2 linked regions of the Haladaptatus sp. R4 genome follow. The protein of the gene in region 2 binds, or shares a complex with, the protein of the main gene of each other region. Links are inferred from orthologs where the notes say so. Each region holds a gene or a part of one and is shown on either strand. Other genes may lie near its edges.

Region 1 (3,232 bases), 410 kb from region 2 along the record:
TTCGCCCGAGAGCCGTCTCGATGCCTCCTTTGCCAGCCCGAGGTTGGCTCGTGGCGCATGAGAATGATAGACATACTCCCGGTAGTAGGCGTCGTGAGTCGCGTGAAACGCCGGATCGACGTCCGTGCTGGCCCAGACGCGAATCTCGCCCGGGAGTTCGCTGTTGAACGCCGACGGGGAGAGCCACTCTGGGCACTCGAAGGCGACCGTCTGTGCGAGGGCGGACACGCCCGCGTCGGTTCTTCCGGCGGCGGCGTACCCCTCCGGTACGTTGTCCGCGACGCCGAGGGCACACAGGGAATCGAACAGGGTATCCTCGACGGTCGGGACGTCCGGCTGTCGCTGGAATCCGTAAAACGGGCTACCGTCGTAGGCGACTCGAAAGGCGCGCATCGACAGTCGGTACACGAGCCGAGCCTTTAGTTCGTCGGTTGTTACCGCCTCTGCGGAGGTTCGCTGGGAAATCGTACCGGAAAACAGGGCCGTTGTTCGAATCGAGTATCCTCGGAGTATATTCGAAATCCGGGGTTAACGTTCCCCGGTGAATCCCGTAACGTAGGTCTGTTCGTGGGCGGGGAACACGTCGGCGATGGTCTCGTCCCCGTGTCCGTCGGCGAGGAGCGTTCGAAGCTCGGCCTCGTAGTCGGCCTTCCGAATCTCGTCGCTCGGCCCGGACTCCACGTCGAGCGTCGCCGCGACGAGACGGTCGACGGCACCCCGGCCGAATCCGGAGAGCGGAACGATGTAGTCGATACCGTGGCGGTCTTCGAGGCTTTGGGCTTGTGCACGCGAGACGGTCGGCACGCGGTCGTCACGGCGCGTGCGTCGGCAATCGCGTCGAACCCCATCGCCGCGACGGCTTCCAACGCGTGAAGGTGGACGTGTTGGATGCCGTTTCGCGGATAGCCGTCTTCGACCATCCGCTCGACGGCTTCGGCCGCGACCTCCCGGTCGAGTTCGACCGACTCGAAGTCGAAACCGGTCGCTTCGGCGGTGTCACGGGCGTGTTTCCAATCGTCCGTGACGCCGAAGTGAGCCGTTACGAGGGTGATGTCGTAGAAATCGTCCAGTATGAGTGCGGCAAGGGTCGAATCCTTGCCGCCGCTGTAGAGGAGTCCGAGCTCCATCTCAGCGGCGCTTGATGTTGAAGCTCGTCTTATCGGGCTTCAGTTCGCGTAGCAACTCCTTCATCTTCGCGTCGTCTATTTTTCCGTTGATACGGCCGCTCTGTGCGATCGCCAGTATCTGTTGTTCGACCTGTTCCGCGAACTGCGGTTTGCTCATGCGAACCGAGTTCAGCCGCTTTCGCGCGCCGTCGGTCAGGTACTGTCGAAGCAACGCCTGTTTCTGGGCGTTCGCCTGCTGCTGTGCTTGCTGTTGAGCTTCTTCTTGCTGTTGCTGATCCTGTAGCTCTTCCATTTTCTGCTTTCGAAGCTCTTCCAATCGTTCGTCGTCGGGATTTCCACTCATCTCTTATCGGTTGTTTACCCCGCACGACCAAAAACAATTACGGACGTTCTCTCTCGGACGCCGTGACGTGGAGTCGAATACCCACGACTGGTCGAAAGAAGGTGAAAAACGGAAAAACGGACGTATTCAGGCGTAGCGTTCGAGTTCCGGTCGGTCGAGGTCGGAGAGGACTTCACCGGCGGTGTCGTCGAGAAGGCTTCGACCGTCAGCCGTGATTTCGCGGCCGCGGTGTTCGTTGGACTGGATGAGGTCTTCCTCTTCGAGTTGCTGGAGGATGGTTCGGATGACCTTCTTGCTGCCGTCCGATCGGTGGCTCGGAGCGACGGCGTAGCGGTTCGAACCGCCCTTGCTGCCGCCGTATTCGGTCGAAAGTCGCTCGACACCGATGGGGCCGTTCATGGCGACCTTGCGAAGGAGGCTTCCGGCGCGGATGTGCCAGAAGTTCTCCTGTTCCGGAGGCAGTTCGCGCTGAGCACCCGTCTTCGTGAATTCTGCCCAGTCCGGTCGGTCGAATCGTTCTTCGAGGTCGTCGGCGAGCGCGTCGATAAGCGCATCCGCCGGAACGTCGTAGAGCGTCGTCATAGGACAGATTTCCTTGCGACGGCGTTTAAAGCCATCGTTACGGAGTAGGGACCCACCGTCAGTCGCTTCTGACGCTGCCGGTCTTCGCGTTGTCGGCTTCCAACATCGCCGTCGTGGAACCGCCGATGAGGACCGGAAGGAAGTACGTCGCGCCACGGTGAATCAGCGCTGCCGCGCTCGCCGTCGTCGCCGAGACCCCGGCGATGGGGACGAGCAGGATGACCAACACGGCGTCGACTCCGCCGAGACCACCGGGAAGTGGGGTGATACTGGCCATACTTCCGAGGGGGATTACGAACAGAACGGCCGCGAACGGGACGGTGTATCCGAGCGCGTAGAACGACAGCCAGAGTGACACCGCCGAGAGAAACCATCCGAACGCCGAGAAAAATATCGAAAGCGCGAGGCCACGACGGTTCCCCGCGACGCGTTCGATAGCGTCGAAAAACCCGCGGAGGCGGTGAACTACCGCCGCTTTGCTCGTCGGCGTGAGCCGCGGTACGAACCGGGCCAAGCCGCCGACGACCCTCACGACGATGTCGGCGATTTTCATCTCGACTTGGTCACGGTTCCTCCATCCGAGGATTGCGACGATGGGAACGGCGATGGCGACTGCGACGATAGTGAGTCCGACCATCACGAGGGCGTGCCCGAGCGTGAGCACTGTCGCGTAGTAGGCCACACCGACGAGCGCGAAAGAGATGGACGGGACGAAGTTGATGGAGTCCACGCTGGCGATAGCGCCGAGACTCGACTCGTAATCGGCGTTCGTCGTCCGCGAGATGAGCAGCGCGGCGAACGGTTCGCCGCCCGCTTGTCCGAACGGGGTGACGTTGTTGGCGAACGTCGCACCGGCGTAGAGCGAAAACGCGCGCAGCACGGAGATACGAATCCCGAGAACGCCGAGGACGGTACGGAGCGACATAGACCACGAGAAAAGCCACGCTAGGGCGACGACGGCGACGGCGATGACGATTCGTCCGTCGGCCATCGTGAGCGACGTCATAATTTCGTTGATACCAGCGAGTGAAAAGATGACGAGCAGAACGGCAATCGCGGCTACGAAGCCGACGATTATCGTTCGCATGTCACCCAAGTCGAGACGCATCACATTTCTAATAACGCGGGGGTGGCTTGAAGCCAACGAAGACCGTTCGGCTTTTTCCCTCACCGCGAGCAA
Region 2 (3,094 bases):
GTTCGCGGATATCCTCACGGGTGATCGCGTCAGCGATGGCACCCTGTGCGTCGGGGTCGAACCAAACGCGGTTCTTACCGACGTCGAGAACGTCCGATGCGAGTTTCTTCTGTGCACTCAGGTCACTCATTGTCTACCTCCACTTCGATGTAGGTCGGGTTGAGCACGCGAATGCCGTCGTCCTCGGCGACTTCCTCGATACGCTCGCGTTTGCGAGCGCCGACTTTCGAGGCGATGCGAACCGCTTCGGTGTCGCCGTCCACGCCGTCGAGATCATCGACGTTGTGAACGCGAACCTCGTCGAAGCCGCTCGGGTGCTTGCCCCGAACCGCTTTCGGCGTGCGGTAGCCCGCCTCGACCATGTCGCCCTTGCCCTTGATTCCCCGGCGCTGCTTGCTGAGGTTTCCGCGCGGCTTGCGCCACGACGAGGGCGTGCGCTTTTTCTTGTGGTAGTCCTGTCGATTGAACTGCGGGGTCCCGACACGTTTTCGCTGCTTGAGCAGTCGTGCCTCCTCGTCTTCGAGGTCGGGCGTCTTCTCGGTCAGCCCGCGGGGTTGCAGTTCGGTTTCGACGTCTTCGGCCGGTTCTTCCTCCTCGGCCTCCGATTCCTCTTCTTCGATCTCGGCTTCGGTCTCCTCTTCGACTTCGAGGCTTCCGACGTCCGCCTTGATACGGGCAGCGAGTGCGTTGCCGATTCCGTCGACTTCCGCGAGGTCCGATTGCTCGGCGGCTTTGATGTCCTCGACGGACTCGAAGCCTTCCTCACGAAGCGATTCGGCCTTGCTCTCGCCAACACCGCTGATGTCTTCGATCTGTTCTGGTTCGTCTGCCATCTATCAGGCACCTCCCGTGGACGGCTTCTCGGTAATGTAGACGCCGTCCTGGAACACGCGCGTGTCTTTGCCCGACACGCGGGTGAGTTGTTCGATGTCTGCGGCGGTCTGACCGACGTCTTCGATACTTGGGCCGCGCAGGCTCAGTTCCTCGTCGCTGACCTCGACGACGGTGTCCCCGTGGACGTTCGTTCGTCGTGGCGCTTTCTCTCCGAGGAAGTTCTCGATGACGACTTCGTCGCCCTCGGAACGGACCTGCATCGGGAAGTGAGAGTAGAAGACTTCCATCTTGTACTCCCACTCCTCGCTCACGCCGTGGACCATGTTTCGCACGTGGCTCTCGAACGTTCCCACCGTCGCGTTCGTTTTCGCGTCGGTGACGTCGCTCTCGATGACCACTGCGTCGTCCTCGACCGTGACACTGATGTTCGGGTACCAGAGCCGTCGCGTGACGGATCCCTCCGGTCCTTCGATGGTCACGTCGAGGTGGTCTACGTCGGCGGACACCTCGTCCGGAATTTCGATTTCTACTCGTGGCATTGTTAGTAGACGTATGCGATGACCTGGCCACCGATGCCCTCCTCACGGGCTTCGTAGTGGCTCATGACGCCGTGGCTGGTCGTGACGACGAGTGCCCCGTAGTCACGGGCGGGGAGGAACCGTTTCTCCCACTTCTCGAAGTCGTCCTTGCCCACCGAATAGCGGGGCTTGACCGCGCCACATTCGTTGATAGCGCCTTTTAGTTCGACCTCGAACCGACCGGCTTTACCGTCATCGACGAAGTCGAAGCCGTCGATGTACCCGTGGTCGTAGAAGACCTCGAGCACGCTGCCGATCTCGTTCGAAGCGGGCTGTACCGTGTGGGACAGATGACCGACACCTTCGGCGTTGTCCACGCCGGAGAGTGCGTTGCTAAGGGGGTCGTTTCCTGCCATTGTTATCGGTACTTCCTGAATCCCATGTCGCGTGCGATCTCACGGAAGCACTGTCGACACAGATTGATGTCGTACTTGCCGACCAGACCTTGCTTTCGACCACATCGTTGGCACGTTTCCATTTGGCCAGTGCGCTTGGTCGAATGCTCGCCGGTCGCATCGTTTTCACTTTCGCTCATTCATCCACCTCAACGTCGAAGTTGGCCTGGAGGAACGCGAGCGCGTCCTCGGCCGTCAGTCGGTGGTTCGACGGAATCTGGCGGGTGACCTTGTCGCGCTTTGCGACGCGGTAGCCCGGCCGAACGAGGTTGACGGTCACGTCAAGCCCGTAGATTCCGACGTTCGGGTCGTACTCCTGGTTCGGGAACTCGGTGTGCTCGTTGATACCGAAGCTGAAGTTCCCGGTCTCGTCGAACTGCTTCGACGAGAGGCTCACGAGCGGGAGCGCCGTTTCGAGGAAGTCGTGTGCTTCCTCGCCACGGAGCGTCACCTTCGCACCGATGGGGTCTCCCTGACGGATTCCGAAATCCGGCAGGGTGGACTTCGCCAGCGTGCGGACGCTCTGTTGTTCCGTCACGTCTTCGAGGATGTCCTCGGCGTTGGCGAGTTCGCGACCACCTTCACCGACGCCCATGTGGACGACGACTTTCTCCACTTTCGGCTCTCGCATCTCGTGGAATTCGGCTTCGCTCATTCGTCATCACCCGTGAAGTTCTCGTCGATGACGACGAGGTACTCCTCGACGGTCTCGAACTCGTTCTCGTCGCCGGAAACGGCGACGGTGTTCGAACCGCTGCCGGGCGTCACCGTGATGTCGGTGACTTCGCCGATTTCGCCGGCGTGCTGCCCGCTAACGGCGGTAACGAGACTACCTTCCTCGTACGGGAAGTGGGCAAGGATTTCCTTGTCCTCCGTCCCGACGACGATGGAGTCCTTCGTGTTGTAGTCCGAATCGGACTCGACACGGAGGTTGCTGCCGTCGTGGAGATTGAGTTGCGTTTCGCCACCGGGGACGTTCGTCTTGTCCTCGATTTTCGCCAGTCGGCCGTCCGCCGCATCCTCGTCGATGGGGGTCAGCGCGAGGCGACCACCCTCGTCGGGGAAGACGCGGTAGTATTCGTCGCGTTCTGGGAACGCGAGGATGTCGAACATGCCGATGGGTCGCTGTTCGTCACTCACTGATTGTCCGTTCACGAGTACGGAATCTTGGTTGAGCGCGTAGCGGGCTTCCTTCTTCGAAGCGGTGTAGCCCAGCACGTCCCGCAGGATGATGAGGAGCGGGACACCGTCACGACCGTGCGGGCCGGCGCCGGCCTTCACGGTGAA

What was found.
Region 1: A4G99_RS08415 (region 2) and A4G99_RS06310 share a complex: the UniProt entries of both Methanocaldococcus jannaschii proteins name them as parts of the 30S ribosomal subunit. The link is inferred for Haladaptatus sp. R4 from one-to-one orthologs.

The regions. Positions count from the first base shown.
Region 1 is NZ_LWHG01000011.1:521,466-524,697, forward strand. Bases 325-3,232 are described here. They hold A4G99_RS06310 (30S ribosomal protein S19e), read right to left. Parts: upstream 2,053-3,232; coding sequence 1,597-2,052; downstream 325-1,596. Other genes in these bases: truA (tRNA pseudouridine(38-40) synthase TruA), read right to left, coding at 325-393; A4G99_RS06305 (DNA-binding protein), read right to left, coding at 1,129-1,470; A4G99_RS06315 (lysylphosphatidylglycerol synthase transmembrane domain-containing protein), read right to left, coding at 2,111-3,139. Also shown: more of truA, read right to left, coding at 1-324. UniProt on the Methanocaldococcus jannaschii protein: May be involved in maturation of the 30S ribosomal subunit.
Region 2 is NZ_LWHG01000011.1:930,545-933,638, forward strand. What follows is about bases 73-2,842. They hold A4G99_RS08415 (30S ribosomal protein S8), read right to left. Parts: upstream 1,769-2,842; coding sequence 1,376-1,768; downstream 73-1,375. Other genes in these bases: A4G99_RS08400 (50S ribosomal protein L19e), read right to left, coding at 73-130; A4G99_RS08405 (50S ribosomal protein L32e), read right to left, coding at 123-833; A4G99_RS08410 (50S ribosomal protein L6), read right to left, coding at 837-1,373; A4G99_RS08420 (30S ribosomal protein S14), read right to left, coding at 1,771-1,947; A4G99_RS08425 (50S ribosomal protein L5), read right to left, coding at 1,944-2,462. Also shown: more of A4G99_RS08400, read right to left, coding at 1-72; more of A4G99_RS08430, read right to left, coding at 2,843-3,094. UniProt on the Methanocaldococcus jannaschii protein: One of the primary rRNA binding proteins, it binds directly to 16S rRNA central domain where it helps coordinate assembly of the platform of the 30S subunit.